One region of the Mycobacterium sp. pW045 genome, then DNA from elsewhere that is predicted to be linked to it. Evidence: riboswitches for the same ligand, from Rfam matches in the RefSeq annotation. Region 1 holds a riboswitch; the other holds the start of a gene.

Evidence for each region. Region 1 has a riboswitch for cobalamin ahead of ACAG20_RS05575 (PPE domain-containing protein). Riboswitches for the same ligand answer to the same signal wherever they lie in the genome.
Region 2: it holds a riboswitch for cobalamin, as region 1 does, so the genes downstream of both, metE (5-methyltetrahydropteroyltriglutamate--homocysteine S-methyltransferase) here and ACAG20_RS05575 (PPE domain-containing protein) in region 1, are expected to answer to the same signal.

The regions. Positions count from the first base shown of each region.
Region 1 covers NZ_JBGGKU010000003.1:157,666-163,421, reverse strand. The annotation lists gene ACAG20_RS05580 (PPE family protein) at 144-1,859, opposite strand; cobalamin riboswitch at 1,890-2,078, opposite strand; gene ACAG20_RS05575 (PPE domain-containing protein) at 2,069-3,688, opposite strand; cobalamin riboswitch at 3,720-3,869, opposite strand; gene ACAG20_RS05570 (NADP-dependent isocitrate dehydrogenase) at 3,951-5,756, opposite strand, start outside.
Region 2 covers NZ_JBGGKU010000010.1:92,669-98,424, forward strand. The annotation lists gene ACAG20_RS16535 (HAD-IC family P-type ATPase) at 1-28, opposite strand, end outside; gene ACAG20_RS16540 (crotonase/enoyl-CoA hydratase family protein) at 320-1,198, opposite strand; gene metE (5-methyltetrahydropteroyltriglutamate--homocysteine S-methyltransferase) at 1,291-3,585, opposite strand; cobalamin riboswitch at 3,703-3,900, opposite strand; gene ACAG20_RS16550 (SDR family oxidoreductase) at 3,955-4,605, opposite strand; gene ACAG20_RS16555 (acetyl-CoA C-acyltransferase) at 4,712-5,756, shown strand, end outside.

The DNA.
Region 1 (5,756 bases):
CGAAGCTGGACCGCCGCATCAGACCCAGCGGTTAGCAAGGCTCGACGCAGGAGAGCCGAAGCTGGACCGCCGCATCAGGCCCAGCGGTTAGCAAGGCTCGACGCAGGAGAGCCGAAGCTGGACCGCCGCATCCAACCCAGCGGTTAGGACTCCTCGCCCGGCCAGGTATTGGGGACCATCGGGCTGACCGCGCCGCCGCCGAATCCGTCGTCGGCCAGTGACGTCAGCCCGGCCGGGCGGGCGCCCGCCACCCGGCGCGACCCGCCGGCGAAGCCTTGTGCCGCACCCCGATCCGAGGCCGCCACCAGCGCAAGCTCGGGTTCGAGGTCCATGTACTCATGGCCGCGGCCCAACATGTCGGCCGTCGGCTTGCGCCGCCGCCGCCGGGGTGCGGTCTGCTCGGCCGCCTCGGCTGCGGGGACGTCCACGCTGTCCGGCTTGGGCACCGGCTTCTTGCGGGCACTGGTTCCTGATGCGCGTCGGGCACCCATGTCCAGGCCGCCGACCATGTACATGTAGGCCGGCATGGTGACCGACGGCGGCCCGGCAGGTGTGGGAGGCGGCGCACCGGGCGGCGGGGTGGGTGCTGCGGCCGGAGCCGACGCGGGTGCGGGCGTCGGAGTCGGTGCCGGGGCGGGCGCGGGCGCCGGGGCCGGCGGCTGGGCCATCGCCAAACCGGGTGGCGGGGCTGGCGGCGGCACCGCGGCGGCCGCCGCGAAGTGGTGCGCCAGCCCGCCGATGCCCAGACCGCCGAGCACCCCGGCGGGGGCCAGCACGCTCGTGGCGGCCAGCGCCGGCAGCAGTGCGGGTATCAGCGCCGTCTGGGTGATCAGGTAGTTGAGCGCCTGGATGGTATTGCCGATCGTCGCCCCGACGATCTCGACCATCGCCAGCGGTACCACCAGGCCGAGTCCCTGGGGGTTGAACAGCGCCGTGTACATGATCGCCAGCAGATCGTCGACGATGACGATGCTGGTGAACGCGAAGAACGACCCCGGGTCCAGGGGCACCGAGAAGATGTAGGCCAGGTTTGCCGGGTTGAAATAGCTCAGCGGGTTGCCGGTCCACCCCAGCCACGATCCGGGCACGCCCCACGGCGGCAACAACGACGATCCGCTCTGCAGGCTCGTGAAGAAATCGGCGAGCGGACCCGAGATGCCGGTGAAGCCGATCTTGTCGAAGAACTCGGTCAGCTGCGCATACAGCGGGTACTGGCTGCTGTCGGGATACGGCGGGCTGGGGACGAGTCCTTCGAGCCATTTCGCGAAGTCGAGGAACCACTGCGGCGGCTCCGGCGCCGTCGCGTCCGCGCTCCCGGCGGCCTTGAGCACCGGGGGCGCCGGCTCGGTCTGCGGCGATGCCGCCACCGCGGTGGTCGCGGTGGCCTGGTAGGCGGTCATCACGGTGGCGGCCTGCAGCCACATCCGCGCGTAGTCGGCCTCGTTCAGCGCGATCGGAATGGTGTTGACGCCAAAGAAGTTCGTGCCCACCAGCACCGCATGCGTGACATGGTTGGCCACCAACTCGGCCATCGTCGGCATCGCCGCCAGTGCGCTGGTGTAGGCGGCTGCCGCGGTCTGCTGCTGGGCAGCGGTCGCCGTGGCATCGGCACCGGCACGCACCAACCACGCCAGGTAGGGCGCGTTGGCGGCCACGAACGCCTCCGCGGACGGGCCCTGCCAGGCCCCGGACTGCACCGCGCCCAACAGGGCGGTCAGCTCATCGGCAATCTCGGCGTACTCGACGGCCAAAGCCGTCCACGCCGACGAGGAGGCCAGCAACGGGCCGGCACCGGGGCCGGCGGACAACAGCGACGAATGGATCTCAGGAGGCGACGCCATCCAAATAGGGGCGGTCACGTCGACCAGCTCTCTCGGGGTACACCGCCCCGGGTAGCAGGATGCGACGACGTGAGTGTCCTGACTCTCGGATCAACGCTCGCCTCGCCTTCCAACTCCACATGGAGCCGTGGCTGTTGAGGGTCGCTCCCCGATCACAGTGGCGGGACCGTGCCGGATTCTCACCGGCTTCCTGCACCGTCGTTGCCTTACCGGCGAATTATCGCACGCTAAGGGGCCTGCTTGCGACGTTCCCGCGTCCAGGTGCCCGGTGTCATCGGTGCCTTTACCGCGCCGAAGGCGTCCCCGGCCAGCGCGGTCAGGCCGCTGGGGAGCATGCCCGGCGGGTCGGTGTCGACCACCGCATCCAGCTCATCGTCCAAGTCCATGTACTCGTAACCGCGGCCCAGCATGTCGGCCTTCGCCTTGCGGCGGCGCCGGGCCTTGGCCGTCTCCTGGGCGGTGGCCGCGGCAGCGGGAACCTCTGCTGCGTCGGGCTCGGGCGCTTTGCGTCGCCGCGCGCTGGTGCCCGCCGCCCGGCGGGCCTGCTGGCCCAGGCCGGCCACCATGTACAGGTAGGACATGCCGTCCACCGGCGACAACGGCGGAGCGGGCGGCGGCGGAGGCGCCGGCGGTGCAGCCGGGGCTGGAGCGGGCGCGGGAGCCGGCGCCGGAGCGGGGGCGGGGGCCGGCGCCGCGGCCGGTGGAGTGGGCGCCACGGTCAGACCGGCGAACGGCGGGACCACCGGAACGACCGGAACCGGCACGGCGTGCAGCGCGGCCAGCCCGGACAGTCCCGCCAGCCCGGCCAATGGCGCCGCGGCCAGCGGCGCCAGGGCGGCGGTCAGCATCGGCAGCATCACCGGGATCAGCACGATCGCCTGCTCCAGCAGCGTCTTGAGCAGGGCGATCACGTCGGTGATGATGGTGCCGATCGCCTCGACCGCGGTGAACAGCAAGGTGGCGGCGATGGTGCTCGGGTTGCCGCTGGCGAACGCCGCGGCCAGGTCGGCGGCGATGAACGCGAAGGTCTGCGACAGATAGGCGGCGAACGACCCGAAGTCCATCGGGTAGCCCAGCGCGAACGCGATGTTGTAGGGGCTGAAGAAGCTGAGCGGGTTGCCCAGCACGGGCAGCCAGGGGTCGAAGCCGGCGAACATCGACTGCAGGTAGGGGTTGGCCGCCAGTTCGTTGATCATCGGCTGCAGCACGTTGTTGTAGAAGTCGGTGTAGCCGCTGTTCTGCAGCCATTCCATGATGTCGTTCTGCCGGTCCGGCGGCAGCTGCGGCTGGCTGGCGTCTGCGGCGTTGGCCTTGGCGATCTGCGGCGCGGCGACGGTCTGCGGGCTCGACGCCACCGCCGCGCCGGCGACGGCCTGGTAGGTGGCCATCACGGTGGCGGCCTGTAGCCACATCCGGCCGTAGTCGGCCTCGTTGAGCGCGATCGGGATGGTGTTGACGCCGAAGAAGTTGGTGGCCACCAGCACCGCGTGGGTGGCGTGGTTGGCCGCCAGTTCGGCCAGCGTCGGCATGGCCGCCAGCGCGGCGCTGTAGGCCGAGGCCGCGATCTGCTGCTGGGCGGCCATCACCGAACTGTTGGCGGCGGCGTGGGTCAGCCAGCCCAGGTAGGGCGCGTTGGCCGCCAGGTAGGCCTCGGCGGACGGGCCCTGCCAGGCCCCGGCCTGCACCGCGCCCAGCAGGGCCGTCAGCTCGTCGGCGATCTCGGTGTACTCGGTGCTCAGGGCGCTCCACGCCGCCGCCGACGCCAGCAGCGGACCGGCGCCGGGGCCGGCCGACAGGAGCGTCGAATGGACTTCGGGAGGAGACGCGATCCAAATCGGCGCGGTCACGTTCGCCAGCTTCCTCGGGGTGCCCGCCCCGAATCGCAGGTCGCGACGACGTGAGTGTCTGGCTCTCGGAGACGGTTCACTCCCCGATGACAGTGGCGGGACCGCTCCGGACTTGCACCGGATTCCTACCTCGTCGTCGCCTTACCCGGCGAATTGTCGCACGCCGGACACCGACGACCGCCGCTAACCGCCGCCGAGAGCCAAATCCACGACGCCTGTGTCGGCGTGTCTGTCGTGGATTTGGCTCTCACCTGAAGGGGGATCAGTCCTTGCCGTCGATCACCGCGTTGAGCGTCGGGCTGGGCCGCATCACCGCCTCCGTCAGGGCGTGATCCGGCGCGTAATAGCCGCCGATATCCACTGCCTTGCCCTGCACCACGGTCAGCTCGTCGAGGATGACGTCCTGGTTCTTCTCCAGCCCGTTCGCCACCGCGGCGAAGTGCTCGGCCAGCTTGGGGTCCTCGGTCTGCGCGGCGAGCTCCTGCGCCCAGTACTTGGCCAGGAAGAACTGGCTGCCGCGGTTGTCGAGCTCGCCGGTCTTGCGCGACGGGTTCTTGTTGTCGGCCAGCAGCCTGCCGATCGCCGTGTCCAGCGTCTGCCCCAGGATCTTCGCGCCGCGGTTGCCGGTCTTGGCGCCCATGTCGTCGAAGCTGGCGCCCAGCGCCAGGAATTCGCCGAGCGAGTCCCAGCGCAGGTGGTTCTCCTCCACGAGCTGCTTGACGTGCTTGGGCGCCGAACCACCGGCGCCGGTCTCATACATGCCGCCGCCGGCCATCAGCGGCACGATCGACAGCATCTTGGCGCTGGTGCCCAGCTCCAGGATCGGGAACAGGTCGGTGAGGTAGTCGCGCAGAATGTTGCCCGTCGCGGCGATGGTGTCCTGGCCGCGGATCAGCCGCTCCAGGGTGTAGCGCATCGCCCATACCTGCGGCATGATCTGGATCTCCAGGCCCTCGGTGTCGTGGTCCTTCAGGTAGGCCTTCACCTTCTTGCGCAGCTCGGCCTCGTGCGGGCGCTCGGTGTCAAGCCAGAACACCACCGTCATGCCGGAGATCCGCGCGCGCTGCACGGCCAGCTTCACCCAGTCGCGGATGGCGGCGTCAGTGACCGTGCACAGCCGCCAGATGTCACCGGCCTCGACGTTCTGACTCAGCAGCACCTCACCGGTGTCCAAGTCCACGATGTCGGCGATCCCGGCCTCGGGAACCTCGAAAGTCTTGTCGTGACTGCCGTATTCCTCGGCCTTCTGTGCCATCAGGCCGACGTTGGGCACGGTGCCCATGGTGGCCGGGTCGAACTGGCCGTGGGTCTTGCAGAAGTTGATCAGCTCCTGGTAGATCCGCGAGAAGGTGGATTCGGGGTTGACCGCCTTGGTGTCCTTGGTCCGCCCGTCGGCGCCGTACATCTTGCCGCCCGCCCGGATCATCGCCGGCATCGAGGCGTCGACGATGACGTCCGACGGCGAGTGGAAGTTGGTGATGCCGTTGGCCGAGTCCACCATCGCCAGTTCGGGCCCCTGCTCGTGGCAGGCGTGCATGTCCTCGATGATCTCTTCGCGCTGCGAGGCCGGCAGCGTCTCGATCTTGTCATACAGGTCGACCAGGCCATTGTTGACGTTGACGCCCAGGTCGTCGAAGAGCTTCTGGTGCTTGGCGAATGCGTCTTTGTAGAACACCTTGATGGCGTGGCCGAACACGATCGGGTGGCTGACCTTCATCATGGTGGCCTTGACGTGCAGCGAGAACATCACACCGGTCTTGCGGGCGTCTTCCATCTGGTATTCGTAGAACTCGCGGAGCGCCTTGACGCTCATGAACATCGAGTCGATGATCATGCCGTCGGACAGGGCGACCTTCTCCTTGAGCACAATCTTCTTGCCGCCCTTGGTTTTCAGCTCCATCTTCACATCACGGGCACGGTCCAGCGTCATCGACTTCTCGCCGTGGTAGAAGTCGCCGTGGCGCATGGTGGCCACGTGGGTGCGCGACGCCTGCGACCACTCCCCCATGCTGTGCGGGTGCTTGCGGGCGTACTCCTTGACCGCCTTGGGCGCACGTCGGTCGGAGTT
Region 2 (5,756 bases), on a different contig from region 1:
CGATGAGAGCGGCTATCGAGGGGGGCATCGGTCTCCTTCGTTCGGCGACCGAATATGCCTAGGCGAGCAGGCGAAAACTCTCGGTCGACACGGTTCATCGTCCGAAGGTCTCGCTCACGGAAAGTGATAGGCCCGCTGAATGGCCGGGCGGGGTGGCCCGCCGTACTGACGACCATTCACATCCGCCTGGCGGCGGTTAGGAACTACTCCCCTTCGCCACCGAAGATAGCCGCGCTAGGCGGCCTGCGGCTGAACGCAGTCGAGACCGCACTTGAAATATGGGTGAACTCAGTCGATTTCAGCCGGCCGGCGGCACCGGTTACCGCTCGCGCACCCACTCATCGTAGAACGGCGGCATCGCCGAGGCCCGGGAGGTGAACTGCGGATCGCGCTTCTCCAGGAAGGCGCGCACCCCGTCGGCACCGTCGCCGATGCTGGTGTAGAACATCGCCAGCGAGTCCACCCGGTGCGCCGCATGCGGGTCTGGCTGCGCGGAGTTGCGGTAGAGCATCTGGCGTATCAACGCGAACGACACCGGGGAGCGGCCCTTGGTCCAGGCGTCGGCCAGCGCGCGGGCGTCGGCCAGCAGCGCCTCGGGTTCGTGCAGGGATTGCGCGATCCCACAGGCCTGCGCAGCTTGCGCATCCAGAATGTCGGCACGGTATAGCAAATCCAATGCCGTTGGCATCCCGACGATCCGGGGCAGGAACCACGTCGAACATGCCTCCGGGGTGATGCCCAGCTTGCCGAACACCAGACCGAATCGCGCCTTGGTGGAGAACAATCGCGCGTCCATCGCCAGCATCATGGTGGCGCCGATCCCGACCGCGGGTCCGTTGACCGCGGCGATCACCGGCTTGCGGCAGTTATAGATCGCCAGCGTGACCTGCCCGCCGGTGTCGCGTACCCGGGCCAGCTCCGGGTCATCGAGGTCGGCCATGTCGGCCAGCGTCGGGGACTTGGTCTCATCGAGGCCGAACACGTTGCCGGAACCCGACAGGTCCATCCCCGCGCAGAACGCGCGTCCCGACCCGGTGACGATCACCGCGCGGACCGCGTCGTCATCGTTGACCTCGACGAAGGTGCGCTCCAACTCGTCGGCCATCTCGACGGTGAACGCGTTGAGGTTGTCCGGGCGGTCGAGGTAAAGGGTCAGAATGCCGTCTTCGACCTCATGACGAATGGTGGTGAAGTCCATATCTGCTCCTCCTGCGCGCCGAGCGTGCACCTACTGCGAGATTTTCACAATCCTTTCGCAGCAGGCGCACGCTCGGCGACGCGGGTCAGGCCTTACACGTTGGCGCGGGCCTGCTTCGCCGCGGCGACCAGGTTGGCCAGCGAGGCGGTCACCTCGTCGGTCTTGCGGGTCTTCAAGCCGCAGTCCGGGTTGACCCACAAGCGCTGCGCCGGAACGGCGTCAAGTGCTTCCCGCAATGAGGTGGCCATCTCGTCGGTGGATGGCACCCGCGGGGAGTGGATGTCATAGACGCCCGGCCCCACCCCGTTGGAGAACCCGATCGCATTGAGGTCGTCGAGCACCTCCATGTGCGAGCGGGCGGCCTCGATCGAGGTGACGTCGGCATCCAGGTCGGCGATGGCCCCGATCACCTCGCCGAACTCCGAGTAGCACAGGTGGGTGTGGATCTGGGTCGCATCCGACACCCCCGACGTCGCCAGCCGGAACGCGCCGACCGCCCACGTCAGGTAGGCCTCCTGGTCGGCCTTGCGCAGCGGCAGCAACTCCCGCAGCGCCGGCTCGTCGACCTGGATCACCGCGATGCCGACGGACTCCAGATCCACCGTCTCGTCGCGGATCGCCAGCGCCACCTGGTTGGCGGTGTCGGCCAGCGGCTGGTCGTCGCGGACGAACGACCACGCCAGGATGGTCACCGGCCCGGTGAGCATGCCCTTGACCGGCTTGTCGGTCAGCGACTGCGCATAGGTGGCCCACTCAGTCGTCATCGGGTGCGGCCGCGAGACGTCGCCGAACAGCACGGGTGGACGCACGCACCGGCTGCCGTAGGACTGCACCCAGCCGTTGGCGGTGGCGAAGAACCCCTCCAGCTGCTCGGCGAAGTACTGCACCATGTCGTTGCGCTCCGGCTCGCCGTGTACCAGCACGTCCAAGTCGAGGCTCTCCTGCAGCTTGATCACCGCGGCGATCTCGGCTTTCATCCGGCGGGTGTACTCGTCCCTGTCGATCTCGCCGGCGACCAGCGCGGCCCGGGCCTTGCGGATGTCGACGGTCTGCGGGAACGACCCGATGGTGGTGGTGGGCAGCGGCGGCAGGTGCAGTCGTTCGGCTTGCGCGGCGCGGCGTGCCTCGGCGCTGCCGCGGCGCGCGCCGGACGCGGTGATGGTCGCGATCCGGTCGCGGACGTCGGCGTTGTTCAGCCGCGGATCGGCCTTGCGGGAGGCGACGGCGGCGTTGGACGCGCCGATCTCGTCGCCGATGGCATCGCGGCCCTCACGCAGCGCGCGCGCCAGGGTAGCCACCTCGCTCACCTTCTCCGCGCCGAACGCCAGCCAGCTGCGCAGGTCGTCGTCGAGCCCGCTCTCACCGTCGAGCGTGTAGGGCACGTGCAGCGTCGAGCAGGATGTCGAGACGGCCAGCGAGCCGACCGAACCCAGCAGCGACGCCAGCTTGGCCAGTGCGGCCTGCAGGTCGGTGCGCCAGATGTTGCGGCCGTCGACCACACCGGCGACCAGGGTCTTGGAGGCCAACTCCGGCACCGACGCGATCTTGGTGTTCGGGCCGTAGACCAGGTCGACACCGATCGCCTCGACCGGGGTGCGGGCCAGCGCCGGCAGCGCCGCACCCGGGTCGCCGAAGTAGGTCGCGACGAAGATCGCCGGCCGGTTGCTCAACCCGCCCAGCCGGGCGTAGACCTGCTCGGCCAGCGCGGGGGCGTCGGCGGAGACGTCGGTCACCAGCACCGGTTCGTCGATCTGCACCCATTCGGCCCCGGCGTCTGCCAGCTTGCCCAGCAGTTCGGCGTAGACGTCGGTCAGCTCATCGAGGCGGTGGATGGGCGCGGGTGCTCCGTCGACGGCCTTGCTCAGCAGCAGGAACGTGATGGGTCCGATGATCACCGGCCGGGCCACGTTTGCGCCGAAGCCCTGCTCCCTGGCCTCGGCCAGCTCGGCGAGCACCTTGGCCGGGTTGAGTGCGAACGTGGTCTCCGGGCCGATCTCCGGGACGATGTAGTGATAGTTGGTGTCGAACCACTTCGTCATCTCCAGCGGGGCGATCTCGGCATTGCCCCGGGCCGCGGCGAAGTAGCGGTCCAGCTCGTCGGCCACCCCGGCGACCCGAGCCGGCAGCGCGCCGAGCAGCACCGCGGTGTCGAGCATCTGGTCGTAGTAGGAGAAGGTGTTCACCGGTATCGAGTCCAGCCCGGCGGCGGCCAACTGCGCCCAGGTGTCGCGGCGCAGGCCGGCTCCGACGTTCCGCAGTTCGTCCTGGCCGATCCGGCCGGCCCAGTAGCTCTCGGTGGCGCGCTTGAGTTCGCGGCGCGGACCGATCCGCGGTGAGCCGAGAATGGTGCAGGTAAAGGGTTGAGCGGTCACGATCTGATCCTTCAATCGGAGGGTGGGTCACCGCCGGCGGTCGTCCAGCCAATCCGGTCCCGTGCACATTTAATGCACTATAACCCTCAAAAACCAGACGCCCATTCCGCGAGGCGGTGATCCGCCGGGCGCGGCGCACCCGGCACAACAGGCAGGTCTTCGGACTCGCAGGCGCGCACCGACGGTGCTCCTAGTGGCCGTCGCTTCCCAGTCACTTCGTGACCAGTGCCTTGGACGGCGGTCGTTCCTGCATACCGCTGCGGGACAGTCCCGGATTCTCACCGGGTTCCCTCTCGCACACCGCGGAAAACCCACGTTGTGCTCGATGCCGACACCACCTTGCGGCGGTACCGGCAAACCAGTTGCGTGGCCAAGACTACCTGGTCAACTGGCTTGCAGGGCCTCCAGGATGGGGGTCTCGCCATCGTTGAACTCGATGGTGCGGCGACTCGTTGACGGCTCGACCAGGCAGGCCGCGATCACCTGTGCGACATTGGCTCGCGAGACCGTTCCCTTGTCGGTTGCGGCGCCCGTCTCGATGCGGCCAGTGGCCGGTTCGAGGGTGAGCCGGCTCGGGCCGAGCACCGTCCAGTCGAGGTCGCTCGCTCGCAGATGAGCGTCGGCGGCGCCCTTGGCCTGCGCGTACGGGAAGAACGCATCGTCCTCGGGCACGCCGTGCCCTGGCCCGGCGCCGAAATAGGACACCATCACGAATCGGCGCACCCCGGCCTGCCCGGCGGCATCGATGACCCGGATCGCGGCGTCGCGGTCCACCGCGTAGGTCCGGGCGGGGTTGCCGCCGCCGGCCCCGGCGGAGAACACCACCGCGTCGTGCCCGGCGACCAGTTCCGCCAGGGCGTCGGTGTCCAGCTGTTCGATGTCGGCCACCACCGGGACCGCGCCGGTCACCGCCACTTCTTCGCTGTGGTCGGGGTTGCGGAACACCGATGTCACCTGATCGCCGCGCTCGGACAGGATCGGGCTGAGCAGCAGGGCGACCTTGCCGTGGCCGCCGAAGATCACGACGCGTGCCATGACTTTGACCGTACGCGAAGCGTGGAGCGACCCCCGTTGACACCAGCCGAGCGCCGCGGTTGACAATCGAGGGCAACCAGCCCCGAAGCAACAAAGGAGAACACCCATGGCCGAAGCAGTCATCGTAGAAGCGGTGCGTTCGCCGATCGGCAAGCGCAACGGCGGTCTGTCGGGGGTCCACCCGGCGGAACTGTCCGCCCAGGTGCTCAACGGGTTGGTCACCCGGGCGGGTGTGGACCCCGCCTTGGTCGACGACGTGATCTGGGGTTGCGTGATGCAGGCCGGCGAGCAGGCCCTCGACATCGGGCGCACCGCGGTGCTGGCCGCCGGGTGGCCCGAGTCCGTGCCGGGGGTGACGGTGGACCGCCAGTGCGGATCCAGCCAGCAGTCGGTGCACTTCGCCGCCGCCGGTGTGGTCGCCGGGCACTACGACGTTGTCGTCGCCGGCGGCGTCGAATCGATGTCGCGGACCCCGATGGGCTCATCGCTGGCCAACGGTGGACACCCCTACCCGGAGGCGTTCCGCAACCGCTACAGCCAGACCCCCAACCAGGGGATCGGCGCGGAGATGATGGCCGAGAAGTGGGGCCTGGACCGCACCGCGCTCGACGAGTTCGCGCTGGCCTCGCACGAGAAGGCCGCCGCTGCCCAGGATTCCGGCGCGTTCAAAGACGAGATCGTCGCGATCAAGGATGCTGAGGGGAATGCCGTCAGCGACGACGAGGGCATCCGCCGCGGAACCACTATCGAGAAGATGGCCCAGCTCAAGCCGGCGTTCAAGGAAGACGGCGTCATCCACGCCGGCAACTCCAGCCAGATCTCCGACGGTTCGGCGGCGCTGCTGTTCATGTCGGCGGCCAAGGCGCAGGAGCTGGGGCTGACCCCGCTGGCGCGGGTGCACACCGCCACGCTGGCCGGCGCCGACCCGGTGATGATGCTGAGCGCCCCGATCCCGGCCACCCAGAAGGCGCTGCAGCGCAGCGGCCTCAGCGTCGATGACATCGGGGTGTTCGAGGTCAACGAGGCGTTCGCCCCGGTGCCGATGGCCTGGCTGGCCGAGATCGGCGCGGATGCGAAGAAGCTCAACCCCAACGGCGGGGCGATCGCGCTGGGCCACCCGCTGGGCGGTTCCGGCGCCCGGATCATGACCA